Regions from separate parts of the Paenibacillus sp. FSL P4-0184 genome, predicted to be linked through region 3. Evidence: riboswitches for the same ligand, from Rfam matches in the RefSeq annotation. Region 3 holds a riboswitch; each other region holds the start of a gene.
What was found. Region 3 has a riboswitch for cobalamin ahead of MKY52_RS06760 (anaerobic ribonucleoside triphosphate reductase). Riboswitches for the same ligand answer to the same signal wherever they lie in the genome.

Region 1 (3,281 bases), 2.4 Mb from region 3:
CCCAGCTTTTCTTGGAAAGTGATTGCATCTGCAATCTGCTCACGAACGAACCCGTCGTAACGCTCTTGATTCCATACACCTTTACGCCATTTCAACCTTGCCTGGCGCACTTCTACGGTCTGTGGAAAGCTTCCGATTGTTGTCGTTGGCAGAAGTGGCAACTGCCACTTCTCCTGCTGCACCTTCAGGCGCTCAGCAAAAGGTAGGCTACGTTGGTCTGGTAAATCTGTAAGTCCGAAAACTTGCTCAGCCACATCCTTACGACCGCGTTCAGGAAGTGCACGGAAGGCTGTAAGGGCTTCGCGACTGGCTGTCAACGCGGCAGCAGCTTCTGCTGTCCCCTCTAAGGCTGCAGCAAGCAGGCCAAGCTCTCTAAGCTTCTCATCAGCAAAAGCTAAAGCAGCCTTAACGGTGGCCTTCAGCTTCACCTCACCCTGAACAGTAACCGGAACATGCAGCAAACTGCAAGAAGGCTGTAGAATAAGACGATCAAGCGGTACATGTACACTCAGCTTCTCGATTAGCTGCAGCTTAGCATCCAGATCCGAGCGCCAGATGTTGCGTCCGTCAATAATACCCGCTCCCAGCCACTTATCCTCAGGCCAGCCAAGACGTTCAATCGATGCCAGGTTCGTCCCGCCATCATGGACAAAATCGAGACCTAAACCTTGTACCGGAAGCTTGAACAGTGCCTCCAGCGGTTCAGCAGCTTCAAAGTAAGTCTGCAGAATAATATTTAATCCAGGCACGGATTCAGCAATTTCTGTGTAAATCGAGTTAAGTAATGATAATTCTGATTCATTAATTCCTGTAACAATCGCTGGCTCATCAATTTGTACCCAGCTTACTCCTTCTTGCTTCAGTTCCTGCAACAGCTGAACGTAAACCGGAAGAAACCGAGCAGCAATCTTCGCAATATCCGCAGATGCAAAACCTTTTGACAACTTAAGGAATGTATAAAGGCCTAAAACCACAGGTTTACCCTCAATTCCCGCTTGGGACTTGGCAAAACGATAAGCTGCCAGTGGTTTATTCTCGGTCAGACGCGGCGTTTGTGCACCGATCTCTGGAACGATGTAATGATAGTTCGTATTGAACCATTTAGTCATCTCGCAAGCGGTAGCCTCAGCATTTCCTCTAGCCATCGCAAAATAAAGATCAAGCCCAATGTCGCCACCATCATACGCATAACGTGGAGGTACGATCCCGAACATTACAGCTGTATCTAGCACATGATCGTAGAACGTAAAATCATTTACCGGAATTAAATCAATTCCTGCCTCCTGCTGAGTCTTCAAATGCTGAAGCTGAATTCCTGTCATTTCAGAACGGAACTCTTCCTCATTTATTTTTCCCGCCCAGAAGGCTTCCAACGTTTTCTTCCACTCGCGGTTTTTCCCGATTCTTGGATAGCCAAGATTGCTTACTTTTACTTTGTTCGTCACTTTGCAGCTCCCCTTCTCCATCTTCTTATTTTGGACTCGATATCACTTGCATTCCTATAAAAAAGAGCGCCCTTCCCTAAAAAAGTCAAAGGGAAAGACGCCCATAATATACCTATGGTTAACGTCTAACACCTTCCTATCCTCCGTAGGTGTAGCAGTGCTGTTGAAACAGGCAGGTCTCCTGGCTAGCGGTGTCAACATCCTTAGCAGTCTTCCCAGCAGTAGTAAATTGCCAGTGACATATGTTGCTATGGACTCTTCCGTTACAGTGGCGGGACCGCATCGGCTTCAAACCGAATTTCCCTATTAAGCCTACCGAATTACTAATTTCCGGCAAGCACCTGTCTCCGATATTGTCAAGCTAAAACGCCTTTGGCGTCCTTTTAAGGACGGTAAGCGTTTATGCGAGAATTATAAGAAAGTATTTCGTGAAACTTTTACTTTCTTATAATTTAATTGCTAAAACGCCTTCAGCGTCCTTTTAAGGACGGTAAGCGTTTATGCGAGAATTATAAGAAAGTATTTCGTGAAACTTTTACTTTCTTATAATTTAATTGCTAAAACGCCTTCAGCGTCCTTTTAAGGACGGTAAGCGTTTATGCGAGAATTATAAGAAAGTATTTCGTGAAACTTTTACTTTCTTATAATTTAATTGCTAAAACGCCTTCAGCGTCCTTTTAAGGACGGTAAGCGTTTATGCGAGAATTATAAGGATAAAGTGAGTGTCTTAAATCTGATGTCATCATACGTGAAAGCCCCCGTCATCTGCAATAGATTACGGGGGCTTTTGTTATATCGATTCCTTATAACGGATTTAGAAAAACACGAAATATACTACTGCAGCAAGTACTATGCGATATATAGCAAATGGTAAAAGCTTAATCCGGTTGATCAATTTCAAGAAGAAACGCATCGATAATAGTGCAAATACAAAGGCACTGATAAAACCTGCAATGAAGAACGGCAGGGCATCGATGGTGAAATATTGCCAGTTCTTCATCAGTGAGAGTAAACTGGCGCCTGCCATGATTGGAACAGCCATAATAAATGTGAAATCAGCAGCAGCGCGATGACTCATACCCAGAAGAACACCACCAGAAATCGTCGACCCGGAACGAGAAAATCCCGGCCACAAGGAGAAGCACTGGACCAGACCAACACCTAGCGCCTGCTTATATGTAATCTGATCGACACTCTCCGTTTGAATCTTCTTTGGTCCGAATAGATCCGCAATAATCATTAATACAGCACCGACTACTAGACCGATTAACACGGTGGATGTAGAGAATAAATGCTCGTCAATATAATCATTAAACAGAACCCCCAGCACGCCTGCTGGCACTAAACCTACAAGCACCTGTGTAAGCTTCAGGTGGCCCCCTTTTTCAAGCTGTGGTTGTTGCTCGGTTACAGGATCCAACTGCTTGCGGCTGAAACGCTTTAAGCCCAGCAATTCAATGAACCGATTTCTAAAAATAACTACAACTGCTAATATTGACCCCAGCTGTATAACCACTTTGAACGTATTGGCCGTATATTGCCCAAATAACTCTGTCGATTTTAACCACATATCATCAACAATAATCATATGACCTGTGGAGGATACCGGAGCAAATTCAGTCAATCCTTCAACAATTCCCAAAATAATAGCTTTAATAATCGTTAATAGCTCCATTTGTTCTCCTCCTTTTAATCATAACTTTTATCTATAAGTCCTTCTCGGCTCAACCTTCGGTGTTCATTTTCCGGCTGCGCTTGCGGAAGAACAAATACCCAAGGATCACTACTCCACCTGCAAGAAGCACGTACACTACGTTGGAGTACATATCCATATAC
Region 2 (3,281 bases), 320 kb from region 3:
TATATTACTCCCTTTTCATCAGGATTAGGGAATAATACCGGGATGTCGTAGTTATGACTATCTAAAGCAATCAGAGCAAATATAGGACCATTATTCCCTTGCTTCTGAACATATTTATAATCAGCGAGTGCATTGATTAGATCATAACCCGCAACATTCGTGATATCTTTTCCGATAGAGGTAAGTCCTAGGATCGCTCTGGAATGCTCTGTGCTTTTAGTAGCATCGAGTTTTCCATCCTTCATTAATTCTTTTACTCTCTTAGCTACATTGTTGTAATAGAGATCATAATAACCACTTGGCACTTCGTAGTTGGCCTGTGCTAGTGAAAGAATTGACCATTCTCCGCTACCTGTTCCAAATGACGGGTTCTTTACGGTGTTTAGAATATAAGCAAGGCTCTTATCTAACTGTTCTTTGACTCCAGTTGTAGCATTTATTTTGTAGGTAACTTGATAAGTTTGTGTTGTTCTATTTTCTGCTCCGTCTACTGCTGTTACAGTGATTACATTACCACCTGGGTTAAGAGAAACCTTATACTCACCATCTGTAGCAGATAGAGTGACTCCATTTAGTTTTACTACTGGAATGATACCGTTATATACATTATCTGTGACAGCTACTCTGAAACTTAAATCTTTATCGGATACTTCCTGTTTATCCTGAATACCACTTACAGTAATAACAGGTGGCTCTATATCCAAAGAATTGGTAAGCCCGACAAGTGCATGATCTACACTTACTTGAGAGCTTTCCATATTTTCGAGCACAGAATAGGCTTGGTAAACTGCCTTTTGTACTACTGCTCTGTCCAAAATACTTTCTTTATTCGGGTCACTGTTAATTTCTGCGATTTCCGCAGTTAAAGCATCCTTATTGGCAAATGGAAATGGAGGTTCTCCCCAACCACCAAGATCAGAACTATAGCCATAAGTGGTGAACTGTGTTCGGATGATGTCACCGTCTTGAGGTTGATAATCAGACATCCCGTACGGAGGAAATTCATTATTTACGGCATACATCCAACCCGACATGTGAGTGTAGTCAAACTGACTTAGCCACTCTTGGTCTGCTTTAGTTCCGACTGTATTCCCATCGGCTGAAATCATATCTAAAATATATTGCGGTATATTGACTTCACTTCTGCCACTATCTTTAACTTCAGATAAATAAAAACTACTAGCTATACTTCCAAAGTTTCTATAATTACCTTCTCCTAGCGCACGTGTTATTAGTGATGCGCCATTGTCCCCTTCGTAGAATGGAACTTTAATAGGCTCCTTAATATAACCTTGACCCAATGTAAACTTCTCTACGGATACAGTTACATACCCTTTAAGTGTAGAGCTTGCTTCATTCGCATGAGCCGGGATTACACTTGTAGAGAACGTCGTGATAAATACTGCTACAATAAGTAACCAAGCTAAAAACTTATGATTTTTCATGTTTCCATAACCCTTCCCTTCTCTTCCTATGTTAAAAAACAGAATAAACTTTCATAGCACTACAAAAAAAACCACTCAACATAACGTCGAGAGGTTTAAGATAGTGAACCGCAATAATAGCAGGCATATACTATATCAAACACCCCTCTATCGCTCGTAGAGTTTAACGGTGTATCAGAAACAGGCAGATATTCTGGCTCAAGTATCATCACCCTTGCTACCTTCCCAGTTTCCCAGTGGTACCTTGCAAGGACTCCTCTTTCACAGCGGCGGGACCGCGCGGGATTCACACCCGCTTTCCATTTAACCAATCTATGATTGTAATTCCGAAACATTCATAATTGGCACCTATTGCTAATATTAATTTTTCCATGCTTCATCATATCTAATATAGTTGCTTTTGTCATGCAATATTTGTTTTTTGTATAACGAGTAGTTAGCGATAATCCTATTGAATATCAAATCATTTTAACCACAATATACTCTTTTTCTCTCAGCTCAAAACCATCCTCCAGTGACAAAGAGGCCAAATCAAAGATTCGATCATACTTTTTATTACGTGGGAGTCCTTCTTCCTCAGCCCAGCATGTATAAAGCTCGAACTCGGCACCAGATACCCCATAATCTGTCATAAGCCTAAATAACTCCCGACAACACTTGAGTGAGGCGTTATACGATCCCGGTAGAGTATCTTTTAGCTTAGGGGATACAGAGAAGCCGCCCCAATTCGGTGAAATCCGATACACATATGGACTCCGAAAATGCTTGCGAATCTCATCGTTCCAATACCCAAGCTCCTCTATAAAAATACCCGCTGCATCTTCTTCCGAGTCATATACAAGACAGTCCTCATCTCTTAAATGAGACAGATCTGCGATGTCATCCAAAGGAATTATACCTTGCAGGCGCAGAGCCTCTCTTTGTTTCTTATACTCCGGGGAATTTTTCACTTCATTATATGTCTTTGCTGACAGTACACTGCCTCTTTCTCCTAACGGAAGCTCTGTAGCCGAGCCTATGTAATGAAATCTGCTCACTGGATTGCCCTCCATAACTTTGGAATCACTGCAAATCACTAATTCATATATGAATTTACCACAAATTAGTAAGGTACTCACAGCAAATGTTCTATGTTAGGGTATTTGGTAAGCGTTTACAACGAATTCATGGAGGTGTACGTGTTCATCTAAGCACCAAAGTACTAAGGAAGGTCAGGTTTAAGCATCCTCAAAAATGATCTTACAAAGGAGAATTCAATGACTACTCGAATCCAGAAATCATTCTTATCATTGACCCTTGTCACCGCTCTTCTGCTCTCTTTGTTCTCATCCATTGCCGCCGCTGCCACCAAGGACGAGCAACAAGCTAAGGCAGCACCAAAGAGTAAGATCCAATCTTATGTAGACGATATGCAGCCCGGATGGAACCTTGGCAATACTCTAGATGCTACAGGTGAGGATGAAACCTCCTGGGGCAATCCGCGTGTGACCCAAGAACTGATTAAGAAAATCGCCGCACAAGGCTACAAAAGTATCCGGATTCCTATCACTTGGGATTCACACATAGGTGAAGCACCGAACTACACCATTGATCAAGCTTACCTCAACCGTGTCGAAGAAGTTGTAGGCTGGGCGCTAGACGCCAAGTTATATGTAATGATCAATGTCCATCACGACTCCTGGTTATGGGTAAGTCATATGGAAGAGAAGCATGATGAGACGCTGGCGCGTTATAATGCAACATGGACTCAAATTGCGGACCGCTTCAAGGATAAATCCGATAAGCTGATGTTCGAAAGCATTAATGAACCTCGTTTCACGGATGGCGGAAGTACGG
Region 3 (3,281 bases):
TGACCTGTTGTTCTAGTGCGTATTTAATGATTTTGATAAAAGCGGATGGATTGCTGCGGGCATTGCCGTTTAATTCGACATAAGAAATAGCCCCGGCATTGCAGTATTCATGGAAAGGAGCTTCCAAGCTGATCTTCTGAGCAGCACCTAGATCGTAGTATACAGGGATGTGGAAAGAGTTCGTATAGTACTCACGGTCAGTTACGCCCGGAATAGAACCCAGTACCTTGCGATCAATCTTGGTGAATTTGCCGGACAGGCCCTCCGCTGGTGTTGCGAACAAGGTAATGTTGAGATTAAGTTCCTCACTTTTAAGGTCGCAATACTCCCGCATATGACGCACGATAGCCACAGCCTTGGCATGGACTTCCATATCCTCGCCATGGTGTTTGCCGTACATGGCTTTCATGCATTCCGCCATACCGATGAAGCCAAGCGACAGACTACCATGTTTCAGCAGTTCGCCTACAGAGTCTTCAGGAGCGAGATTTTCGCCGCCTTCCCAGACGCCTTCTCGCATCATGAAATCGGATGCTTTAGCTTTTTGCGCGCTTTGGATGTGGAACCGATGAAGAAGTCCTTCCAGCGCAATATCCATATAGTGATTTAGATCCTCATAGAAGCCAGCTTCGTCTGCGACGGTACGTCGGCCTGTTACTGTGCCGTGTGCCAGACCGAGCCGAACCAGATTCAGTGTATTAAAGGAAAGGTTGCCCTTCCCGGAGCAATGATTACGCCCAAAACGGTCACCGAGCACTCGGGTGCGGCAGCCCATTGTAGCAAATTCCGTATCAGGATCACTTGGATCATAATACTGCAAGTTGAGCGGAGCGTCCAGATTAGCGAAGTTCGGATATAGTCTGCGTGCAGAACATTCCGCCGCTTTTAGGAACAATTCATAGTTAGGATCGCCTTGCTGTTGATTGACTCCTTGCTTGCATTTGAAGATTTGAATCGGGAACACAGGTGTTTCTCCGCTGCCAAGTCCGTTCATCGTTGCTGTTAGCAGGGAGCTGATCACAAGCTGACCTTCTGGTGAAGTACAAGTACCATAATTGATGCTGGTAAACGGAATTTGCCCACCGGATCGGCTGGACATGGTGTTGAGATTATGTACCATACTTTCAGCCGCTTGCAGGGTTTCGATTTCGGTTTCCTTTAGTGCAAAACGGAACGCTTTTGGATATAACTCCGCCAGATCGGTCCGGCTCATTGTAATCTCGCCCAAAGATTCATTAGCTTGTCCCTCATCAAAATAATCCAGACCCTTGCGGAACAGCTTAGCGAAGGATTTGGTTACATAAGGTGCCAGATCATAGTCGAGCTTATTGGCGGATACGCCGCCATATTGAGCATTTTGCTGGGATTGAAAAATAATTGCTACCAGTGACATAGCTGTCATTATGGAGTTCGGAGGACGAACACTGCCGTTGCCGGTGTTGAAGCCTTCGCGGAGAAGCTTATCAAACGGGATAAAAATGCAGTTAGTCGTTCCGATTGCGTATTGATCCAGATCATGCACATAGACGACATTGTCATCAATGGCTTGCACTAGCTGCGGCGGCATCGTAAAGTTGCGGGCGTACCATTTTGAATATTCACTGCCGAACTTGCTCATTTTACCGGAGAAACTCTCTCCGTTCAAATTGGCATTCTCGCGCAGCAAGTCCAAATCCCGGCTGTCGATAATATCGCGTCCTAAATCAATGAGCTCTTCTAAAAGAACTTCTCGTGCATTTGTTGTACCGTTAAATTGTCTCTCCAACAACGTCATTGTATAGCTCTCCTCTCAGTCTATCGTCCTATCATTAAGAAGCCCGACCGCATAAGCGGCCGTATATTCATTGTGATCTCATAAAAAAAGCATCCTCTAGCGAGGATGGCTGAAAATGCCCGATGCGTTATGTAAATATCCACACAGATATTTGCAGTGGTCTCTAAGAAGATGACCGCATGCGGACACCATTCCTGTTCCTCGCAGGCACTCATAGTTGGTGTCGTCGAAACAGGCAGGTCTCCTGGCTTCCGTAGGACCTCTCAGCGCCTTCCCAAGGGGGCTCTTACCCCTCAGTGGCTTCTGCCAGGAGATCTGCCCATCTTAAGCTTAAAAAAGCTTGTAAGGGGCATCCGGTTACAGTGGCGGGACCGCAGCGGATTTTCACCGTACTTCCCTATTAAGCTCTAATTCCGATAAAGGATCAAAGCGCCTGTCTCCACTATATTTTGTTGTCGTTAGATAAAAATAACCCAAGATGTTGTGTTTGTAAACAGTTTTTTAGAAAACCCGCGCGGGGAGCGGGTTCTTCAAAAGTACTCCACAAATGATCCACAGGCTGTCCATAAGTAATCCACAATTGATCCACAGGCATATAAAAAATGATTCATAAATTGTCCGAAAAGATGCCACAAAGAGTCCATAAATGTAGTGCAGATGACCCTAGAATTCATGTTAGAAAAAATACTTGTGGCGAAAGTCATATTTCGGAGAATTTTGGGGAAAGAAGAAGGGGCATAATAAAGCTGAGATCATTTGTGGGAGAGCGGTGGAGTTGTTACAATAGAAGGACACACATACTTTAAAATTCCGAGGAGGTATTCTCATGCCTATTGCTGAAGTAACCGTTATTCCGATTGGAACAGGTAGTACGAGTCTTAGCAGCTATGTTGCGGATATGCAGCGAGTGCTGAAGACGGTAGAAGGGATTACTTATGAGCTTACATCCATGGGTACAATCATCGAAGGGCCTCTTCAGCGTATTTTTGCTGCAGTCGAAGCGCTGCACGAGTCTCCTTTTGCCGCAGGTGCAGAGCGTGTCTCTACCTCACTTAAAATAGACGACCGCCGCGATAAACCCTCCACTAGCCGTGGAAAGCTGGAGTCTGTGGAGCGTAAACTACAGGTGGAATAGCAGTTTGGGAGAGTAGGGAAATAGGGAGAAATAGGCTTGCGTTTCTGGCTGAAAGTTGTATAATATTTTTTGTTTGACAGAAAAATCAGCCTTAAGCTGGTGTAGCTCAGGGGTAGAGCAACGCACTCGTAATGCGTAGGCCGGGGGTTCAATTCCCTTCACCAGCATATCTAAGAATTGCGCAATGGCACGGTTTCCGGGATTTCGGGACCGTGCCATTTGTTTTGAAATCACCTATCTTCTAACATCCTTCTAACCCGAAGACTATACATCAATCATACGTGCAGGCAGGTTGCAGTGCTTACCTTTAGGTAAGTACGTGAACTAAAAGTGCATACTTACGCGATGGCATGGTGGGAGGTATACTCAAGT

Region 1: linked by a shared signal. The riboswitch ahead of metE (5-methyltetrahydropteroyltriglutamate--homocysteine S-methyltransferase) and the one ahead of MKY52_RS06760 (anaerobic ribonucleoside triphosphate reductase) in region 3 are both predicted to bind cobalamin.
Region 2: linked by a shared signal. The riboswitch ahead of MKY52_RS05330 (S-layer homology domain-containing protein) and the one ahead of MKY52_RS06760 (anaerobic ribonucleoside triphosphate reductase) in region 3 are both predicted to bind cobalamin.

The regions. Positions count from the first base shown of each region.
Region 1 covers NZ_JBBORN010000001.1:3,963,718-3,966,998, reverse strand. Annotated here, with positions in the region: gene metE (5-methyltetrahydropteroyltriglutamate--homocysteine S-methyltransferase) at 1-1,466, opposite strand, end outside; cobalamin riboswitch at 1,600-1,805, opposite strand; gene MKY52_RS17305 (undecaprenyl-diphosphate phosphatase) at 2,260-3,120, opposite strand; gene MKY52_RS17300 (DedA family protein) at 3,170-3,281, opposite strand, start outside.
Region 2 covers NZ_JBBORN010000001.1:1,251,317-1,254,597, forward strand. Annotated here, with positions in the region: gene MKY52_RS05330 (S-layer homology domain-containing protein) at 1-1,445, opposite strand, end outside; cobalamin riboswitch at 1,612-1,812, opposite strand; gene MKY52_RS05335 (hypothetical protein) at 1,904-2,482, opposite strand; gene MKY52_RS05340 (cellulase family glycosylhydrolase) at 2,702-3,281, shown strand, end outside.
Region 3 covers NZ_JBBORN010000001.1:1,575,506-1,578,786, reverse strand. Annotated here, with positions in the region: gene MKY52_RS06760 (anaerobic ribonucleoside triphosphate reductase) at 1-1,774, opposite strand, end outside; cobalamin riboswitch at 1,992-2,226, opposite strand; gene MKY52_RS06755 (MTH1187 family thiamine-binding protein) at 2,601-2,909, shown strand; tRNA gene MKY52_RS06750 (tRNA-Thr) at 3,005-3,076, shown strand.